DNA from 2 places in the Sphaerimonospora cavernae genome. Region 2 is predicted to be linked to the other one. Evidence: riboswitches for the same ligand, from Rfam matches in the RefSeq annotation. Region 2 holds a riboswitch; the other holds the start of a gene.
What was found. Region 2 has a riboswitch for S-adenosylmethionine ahead of ACFHYQ_RS15310 (hypothetical protein). Riboswitches for the same ligand answer to the same signal wherever they lie in the genome.

Region 1 (4,344 bases), on a different contig from region 2:
GGGCGTATTGGAGCTGATGTCTCCTTCTTGGGAGCCGTGGGGGCGGGCACAGAGGGGACAGGCGGCGAGGCAACCTGGTCTGCGACGGCAGGGGGGAAGGGGAGGTCGCTCCGTCCGGGCGGACTCGCCGGTGAAGCGTCGGCCTGTTGGTAGCGCAGCCACTCCTGCGCGCAATGGTCCTGCTCGCGGAGGCGGGCTGCCTCACGCGCCTGCTCACGACCTCTTCGAGCGGTCAGCGTATGCAGCACCACGGCGGAGTGTGCCGAGGAAGTGAGTTGCTCGATCTGGGCCCGTACGTAAGGGACGTCGGCTTCACGGACGGTGCCGAAGGGGATCTCTGCGCCCTCGTGCGTCAGCAACGTCAGGCGGTTCTTCGACGACCACTTCTCGCTGAAGGAGAACGAGCGCACCTGCGGCCACCACGCCTGCACCTTGGGACTCTCGGCGGGTTGGGAGAGAAAGATCCCCACAAGCCGCATGTTGGTGAGGACGATAAGGTCGATGAGCGGCTTCATCTGGTTCGTCTTGCCGATGAACAGAATCTGCTCGCCATCTTCATGGAGAAGATAGTGAGCCCCGTCGTCGACGACCTTGACGGCAGTGCGCTCGCGTAACGCCGAGCCCAACTGTGGGATCAAAACGTATTGCTCCCCTCGGCCACGAGCCTCCTGCCGGTCAACCAGCAGGGGCCGTTGCAGTCCAGGATGTCGATGTCGTCAAGTGAGCGGGCGATGTCATCCACCGCGATCGAGTCTTCAGTCGGTACCTCGGAGGACAGAAAGGTTGGCACGACTTGGGTGAGGTGTGTTAGTGCATGCTGAGCTGGCCAATCCGCCCACCGACTCCTTTCCCTGTACCACAACACGCTGCCGATCAGAATACGGCTCGTTCCACTTCTGATACAGGTGATGTCTCGCCAGGTACTGCGGCTGCAGCCAAAGGCGGTTCTGGTGCCGAGACGGCATGTGCGTTCTGTCGGGTCAACGCCCTGTTCCCAGCGCTTAGCGCCAGCGGCCGTTGAGATCGCCACGGACTGGGGGCGCTACCCCGAGCTGTATCTGGACCCTCGGGACCGCCGAGTCCGCCGGGGGGCTGGGGAGCCGACCGTGCGGACGGCGTCACCCGGCCTGTCCGCCCTGGCCTACATGATCGGGTCTCTGCCCCAGGTGGTGGGCGGCATGTTTCTGCTCGGCCCCACCGGCCTGTCAACGGCGTTACCACCACCGTCCTGCACAGGTCACCGGCCCCGTCGTTCACGCCCAGCAGATCCTTACAGTTTGCCCCACCTGAGGTGTAAGAGGTAGGGATCACACTTTATGTGGCTTCTGTGAATCAAGTCCACAGCCTTTTTGTTACGGTCCAGTGACGGTCGTCCGGCGTGCGAGGCCGTACCGGCTGGGAACGCTGGGCCGGATGGATACGACGCGGGCGGCCGCGCCGGCGATTCCGCCGGCGCGGGCGCCCTGGCAGGTGTCGCAGCCGAGAGCCGTGTAGAGGCAGGTGCGCCGGTCGTTCCAGTCCGTGCCGACAGCCCTCGACCTGCTGATCCACGGCCCTCCCGGGTTACGGCAGACCTCGTCCCGGGCCTCGCCGGTCATCACGCAGGGCCGCTGCGGCAGCCGGGTGACGACGACCGGGTCGCCGTCGGCGAGGGGTTCCCGGGTGTGGGTGCCGATCGGGGTCAGCAACCCCGCCGTCCAGCGCAGGACGGCCGGCTGGCCGAAGCCGCGGGCGATCTCCAGGACGAGGCTCTCCTCGGCTCCCACCACGACCACCGACTGCTCGGCCCAGGCGAACTCGGGATGGTGGCATGCGGCGTCGGTCTGCAGGTGCAGGCCGCGCTCACGCAGGTCGTCGAGCAGTCGCTTGTGCGCGTCCAGATTGTGGGTCAGGCGTCCCGGCAGGCCGCCCGGGTTCCAGCCCGTCAGCACGTGGGCGACCTCGTCCAGGGGATGCGGAATCTCGTCGGTGTCCGGCCTGCCGACCGCGGGGCCTACTCGCAGGATGTGGTCGTCCAGCGTGAGGCGGAGCACGGCGCCGGTCCAGGCGGCGGTGATGTCGGGCTGCTCGGCCGGGCGTTCGGCGACGAACAGATCGGCCAGGTCGCGCTCGGAGGCGCCGGGCCGGTGCACGTGCCACCGGACCTTGCAGTGCGGGCACTGGGCGTAGTACACGCCGGGGAACGCTTCGATGACAGGCTCGCGCGGCCCCAGATTCATGGCGTTGTAGAAGACGCCGCAGCCGGGGCAGTGGGTGCGGCGCAGGGCGTAGGAGTCGTTCGGGACGGGCATGACGCACCTCCGGGGCCTGGGACCCCGGTAGCCTGACCGGCCCCGGTGATCCGCCGTTCTCCGCGCGCCTCGCGCGAAGCGGGTCGTCACCCGGGGCACCCGCAGCGGGCGGGATGCCGTCCAGCGAGCCGGGGCTTGACGCTGGAACTCATGACCCAGGGCCGGACATTAGCGACGTAAGCCGTTTATGGTCAATACCTGGACAGAAACCGGCCGGCTGTGCCAGCATCTGGCCCGGGTCACGAAGCCGACCACGCCCCTGGATCAGAGTCGGCTGGCAACCTCGCCTCACCGCGCAAGGTGCCCTCCAGGGAAGACCTGGCCGCTGTCGGCCTGGCAGGGGCAAGTGCGGATCTCCCTGCCCTCGGGTAAGGGGGTCCCGGAACATCAAGGACCCTCATGACCTCGTCCTGGGACCTCTACTGCACGGCGGTCGTCCGCTTCCAGCTGGATGCCGCCGTTGTGGAACTGACCCCGGCCGCGCCGGGGACGTGCGCCGGCGTCCTGCCGCCGGCCGCAACGGTCCATGTGATCACCGCGTTCAACCCAGGCGGCCGTACGGTTCCCCGGGACGTCAACGCCCACGCCCAGGCGGCGCTGGTCGCCGAGATCGATGCCCTCGGCCTGCGGTGGTGGCCCGCCGCCGGAGGGGATTTCGTCGCGGGGCATATCGAGGACAGCGTGGCCGTCGCCGGTCTGGACGACCGTGCGGCCCGCGCGCTCGGCCGCCGCTACGGCCAGGACGCCGTTTTCACCTGGACCCCCGGTGCCTGGCGCCTGCTGTCGTGCCGGGACATCCGTACGGCAACGTTCGGCTGGGTCGCTCGTACGCACTCGGTCGCGGCCTGACCCGCGTTTTCCTCGGAAAGGTGCTTAATGGAAGTTTTGGACGCCTCCTGGGAGGAACTGCGGGATGCGGCCGCACGGTGTTCCCGTGCGACCGCCCTCCGGTACGACGAGGTCCTGCGAGACGGGTGCGGCGTCGCCTTCTATCGCGTGCTGATGGCGGACCCGGAGCACCGCGTACACATCGAGGCCCGTACGTACGGCGGTCCCGGAGCCGAGTTCACCGGCGCCTGCCCGCCTATACACGCGCAGCGTCGCGCACGAGACGCTCGTCCTGCTGCAGACGGGCTTCCGGCTCGGGCCGGAGGGGATGGTGGGGCAGGATCCCGAGGTCCTTCTGAGCACCTCCGCGAGCACCTCCGACAATCCGGTCGGCCGTGCGTCCGCGCTGGCCAGGGCCGTGGAGCTCCTGGCCGCCCGCGACCCGGGAGACCCTCGTCTCCCAAAGGCGTACCTCACCCTGGCCCACCTGTACGGCACGCTCGGCGAGGGTGAACGGTCGGCGGAGGCCGCGCGGGCGGCCGTGCGCTCCCTCCGGGGTCTTACGGGGACGGACGAGGAGAGCGCCATCGAGGTGCTGTTCCGGGCGGCCGAACTGGCGGCCGGTCACGAGCGGTGGGAGGAGGTGCGCGAGCTCGCCACGGATGCGCTGGCGCGGATCCGGCCGCTGCAGGACGGCCTGAGCGACGAGGAGTTCACCGACGCGCCGTTCGCGGAGGAGCGCATCCGGCTCGCCTGCTGGGCGTCCCGTTCCCTGCACGACCGCCCGGAGGAGTCCCTGGCGCTGTTCCACGAGGCGGTCCGGATGTACGGCAGGCATCTGTCGGCCTTCGATTTCGTCGACAGTGCTCTGGTCGGCGAGATCCTCGGCTGCCGGCGGGAAGACCCGCTCAGGCCGGAGGGCGAACCGCACGGCACGCTGGTCATCCACGAGCTCGGCGGGGTGCTCTTCATCGAGGAGCAGGCCGAGATGGAGCAGCGTGAGGCGTACATCCTCGCTGTCGAGCAGGCCCGCACGTACGGGCAGGCCAGGGCCGCGGGAGCACCCGTGGACGACTTCGACCTCTACGAGAGCTACTACCTGGACCGAAGGCCGTCTGGCACAACGACAACCCGATCGACGCACGGAAACCGTTCGAGGTGCGGGCGCCGCAGGGGGGGTTGCGCGACCGACAGCTCTCTGTTGGGGTAGGTCAAGGTCTTCAAA
Region 2 (4,344 bases):
GACGCGCCGTTCCCGGCCGAGGAGTACAAGGCCGGGCCGCGGGCGATGCCGAACCTGGTGCCCACCACGCCCGATGATCCCGCCGCGCCGGCCAACCGGGCCGCCTGGGCGGTCCTCGCCACGCTCGACCTGCCATTCCTGGTGGCATTCTCCGACCGGGACCCGATCACCGGTGGCATGGCGCCGATCCTGAAGAAGACGATCCCCGGCGCGGCCGGCCTCGATCACCCCGTCATCGCGAACGCCGGTCATTTCCTGCAGGAGGACGCCGGACACGAGCTGGGCGAGGTCGTCGCGGCCTTCGTCCGCGCATGGTCCCAGCAGTAGGGCCGTACGTCACCAACCGGCCGAGTTCGAGATCGCCAGAGACAGGAAGACCGGTGCGGTGCGGCCCTGACTGCTATCGCCCCCAACGTTCTCTTGTCCTGGGCGACGGGGTGTGACGACCACGTAGTCAGACCCGAGATTGGGAGGCGGGGACCTTCGCCAGGAAACGGGCGAAATCACTGAGAAACACTGAGAAACACTGATACTCAGTGAACGGCAGTAGAGTCGCGGCCGGGTGACGGCATCATCTCGAACCGGAGGCCGGATGGATCAGGCATGGACCTGGGGGCAGGATGTGCCGCTGCGGTGGTTGCTGATCGATGACGGCAGCAGCGGCGTGGACGACTCCGACGTCCCCCTGGCGCTGTGCGCCGAGATCGACGGCTTGTTCGTCGAGCCCGCGCCGCCCCCGGTCCCGGAGCAGTTCACCCTGATCGGCTGTCGGCCCGAGCCGCCGCTGCAGGCCCTGCTGGAGCGGCGATCGGCCCGGCGGCGCCACCTGCGGGCAGTGATTCACGCCGTCGACCGCAGCGGGCGCACGGTGGCCATGGCCAAGATGGTGTCGGCCACCGTAACCGGAGCAGGCCCCTCCCGCCTCGGCACGGGCCTGATCGACCTCATCCTCGACGACGGGCTCTATGAGCCCCTGCCCAGCGGTGCCCGCGCGATCTGGGAACTGTGGCACATAGGCCGACCGATCCGGCCCAACCTGTGGGCCGGCTACGACCGGGCGCTGCGGCACCAATGGTCCGGCGCGGCCCTGTGCCACCACCCCGACGGGCAGCCTGACCGGCCCGCCGGAGGCACCTACCACCTCGACGGCCGGTTCGTCACCGACATCGAGGGCTTTTACTGCGCTCTGGGTGAGGCCATCAACGGCCCCGGCGGCTACTTCGGCTGGAACCTTTCCGCGCTTGATGACTGCCTGCGCGGTCAGTGGGGGGCTGCGCCGCCGTTCCGGCTCATCTGGCGCGACGCCGACGTGGCCCGTCGGCACCTCGTGCCGGGCTATGACCGCCCGGCCTACGACCAGCGATCCTGGGGCCCGGCGATCACCTTGCAAGACCTGCTCGGCATCTTCACCGACCGCGGGGCCGAGGTTGAACTGCGATGAACGTTTTGTCGGTAGTGAGAGTGAATCAAATACACGGAGAGTTTGAGGTGGACGAGGAGACGGTGGGCGTGCCAGGATCGGTGCTGGGTCACGAAGCCGATCGCGCCCCTGGACGATCGTCGGCTGGCAACCTCGCCTCACCGCGCAAGGTGCCCTCCAGGGAAGACCTGGCCGCTGCCGGCATCGGCAGTGGCAAGCGCGGATCTCCCTGCCTCTCCCGGTAAGGGGGTCCCCTGACAGCCAGAGGACCTTCATGACCTACGAACGCGACTTCTTCCGCGACGCCGCGGTCCACGACATCTCGCCGGTCCTGAGTTCAGCCGTGCAGGTGATCGACGCCGCCTTCCCCGACGAGCTTTGCCTGCGACTCCGCCCGGTGCTTCCCCACCTCGCGGGAACGGCCGATGACGGCAGGGACGGGGACCGCGTCCGCCTCGCGCAGGACTGGCTGGTCCGGACCTGCCTGGCGGCATGGATGCGGGCCGCCGGACAGCAGGACGAGGCGGTGCGGCTCCGCCGCCTGACACCCGTCCGGGATATCGGAACGGCACTGCGAGCGGCGGGGGTGGCCGCGCAGGCGTCCGGCAAGGTCATGATCAGCGCCCCCGGCAGGGCGGAGGGATTCCCCCTCGTCAGCACCGCCGTAGGGGCGGCGAACCGGGCCGTGAAGACCATGACCGTGTGGAACTGTGTCGCTGCCGCCGGCGCGGCCTTCGCCGGGTCCACCGGGCGCCACCCCCCGATGGGCTCCGGGCACGGTGACGGGGTGAAGCCAGACCGATCAGGTGGGGCATCGGGGCGTTTCGCGGGGCGAGGCGGCTCGGTGAGCGTGAGCCGTTCGCCGTCCCAGGTGCCGACCACGTGGTAGTCGCCCCAGCGCACGCCACCCTGGGCGTCGTGCTCGACCGTGTTCCAGTCCCACCCGACGATGTCGGGCCCGGCGCACTGGGGCGGCATGGAGAAGGCGACGCCGGCGCAGAGCTGTGGGCCGTGTCGCGCGTCGGCGAGCACGAATCCGTCGGCCTGGTAACGCGTCGGGGGAGCGGACGCCGCGGACGCCGTCCCGCAGGCGGCGAGCCCGGCGAGTGCGGCCGCGAGCCAGACGCCTCTCATGCCCCCCGAAGATTCACCCATGTCATCGGCCGGACTATCGCGAGCCGGAGTCGCGGTCGAGTTCGCAGCGGAGTTTCATGCTCTTGGCCTCCGTGCGGATGTACCGGCGGGTCCGCCCGCCGGTGAGCAGGCCCACCAGCGGCGCCGGCAGGCCGGACTGGTCGATCGTGAGGAGGAGCGATCCGCCGCCCGGTCGAGGTGTGATCGGGTGCCCCGCGACCGTGGTCACGCCTCCGCTGGTCGCCTGCCAGGCGAAGGAGTCGCCCTCCGTGAACTCGGTCACCTGCCAGACCATCACGGGAAGCCCCGGTTGTTTGATCCGGACACGGCTGCCGAGGCCCAGTGGACCGTCCCCTTGACCGTTGCCGAGAAACTCGAGCTCGGTCACCGTGGGCAGGAACTCGGGCCACCTGGCCACGTCCGTCATGACCCGCCAGATCCGCTCCGGAGACGCGTCGATGTCGATGCCGGTCTCGAATCGCATAACGGTCGACCCCCGGGTCAGTTGGGCGTGACGAGCGTCGTCTCCCGCATCCTACAAAGAAACGATCTACGGAAGTGAGGAGGCCTCCCCACGGTCCCGATCACCCTGGTCAGCCTGCGGTCGACGCCTACTACGCCCTGTTGATCCGGTCGCCGCGGCCGGAAAACCTGTGCCGGACTCCTACCTGAATGCCGGATGATGGCGACAGGCAAACGAAAGGTGGCCCAGTGGGTGGTTTAGGCAGAATCGGGGTCCTTGTTGCCGCCAACCTGCTCGGTGGAGTCGGAGTCGCCGCCGGGGTCGCGGTCGGTGCGCTGCTCATCGAAGCGGTCGGCGGCACCACGATGGCGGGGCTGGGCTCGGCCGCGAACGTGCTCGGCGCGGCGGTCGCCGCGGTGCCGCTGGCCGCGATCGCGTCCCGGTACGGGCGGCGCTGGTCGCTCACCCTGGGCTATGCGCTCGCCGCCATCGGCGGCGCTCTGATCATCGCCGCCGCTATGATCTCCAACATCGTCGTCCTGCTGGCCGCGCTGGCCTTCTTCGGCGTCGCGCAGGCGGTGAACCTGCAGACCCGGTACGCGGCGGCCGACGACGTCCCGCCCGCCACCCAGGCCAGGGCGATGTCGACGGTGATCTGGGCGACCACCATCGGGTCGGTGGCCGGCCCCAACCTCAGCGAGGTGGGGGACAGGCTCGGCGTACGGCTCGGGCTGCCCGTTCTGTCCGGCCCCTACCTGTTCTCGGTCCTGTCCTTCGTGTTGGCGGCGGCGGTGGTGGCGCTGCTGTTCCGGCCTGCCGTACGGCCCCGGGAGGCGGCGGCGGCCGTCCCGGCGGGGTCCGCCGGGACGGAGCCGACGGTGGGTGCGATGGCGGCGCTGCGCTGGGCGGCGGCGCATCCGACGGCACGGTTCGCGATGGTGCTCATCGCGGCGGCACACGCCGTGATGATCACGGTGATGGTGATGACCCCGCTGCACCTGCAGCACCACGGGATGACGCTGCAGGTGGTCGGCATCGTCATCAGCCTGCACATTTTGGGGATGTACGCGTTCAGCCCGGTCTTCGGCTGGCTGGCCGACCGGCTCGGCGTGGTCCGGGTCGCGTTCGGCGGCATCGCGATGCTCTCGGTGGCCCTCGTGCTCGGTTTCCTGGCCGCGGCCACCCCGGCGGGCGGGGCTCTCACCGCGGTGGCGCTGACCGTCCTCGGGGCGGGCTGGTCGGCGTCGGTGATCTCCGCTTCCGCGCTGCTGACGAGCGCCTCGCCGGCCCGGGTCCGGGTGCCCCTGCAGGGCGTCACCGACGCGGG

Region 1: it holds a riboswitch for S-adenosylmethionine, as region 2 does, so the genes downstream of both, ACFHYQ_RS16070 (DUF3293 domain-containing protein) here and ACFHYQ_RS15310 (hypothetical protein) in region 2, are expected to answer to the same signal.

What each region holds. Positions count from the first base shown of each region.
Region 1 is NZ_JBHMQT010000034.1:9,874-14,217, forward strand. It holds gene ACFHYQ_RS16065 (hypothetical protein) at 1-638, opposite strand, end outside; gene ACFHYQ_RS16070 (DUF3293 domain-containing protein) at 1,353-2,291, opposite strand; SAM riboswitch class IV at 2,339-2,447, opposite strand; SAM riboswitch class IV at 2,529-2,646, shown strand; gene ACFHYQ_RS16075 (DUF3293 domain-containing protein) at 2,691-3,140, shown strand; gene ACFHYQ_RS16080 (hypothetical protein) at 3,448-4,329, shown strand.
Region 2 is NZ_JBHMQT010000033.1:67,145-71,488, reverse strand. It holds gene ACFHYQ_RS15320 (haloalkane dehalogenase) at 1-327, shown strand, start outside; gene ACFHYQ_RS15315 (barstar family protein) at 593-1,441, shown strand; SAM riboswitch class IV at 1,528-1,646, shown strand; gene ACFHYQ_RS15310 (hypothetical protein) at 1,695-2,309, shown strand; gene ACFHYQ_RS15305 (SRPBCC family protein) at 2,589-3,038, opposite strand; gene ACFHYQ_RS15300 (MFS transporter) at 3,266-4,344, shown strand, end outside.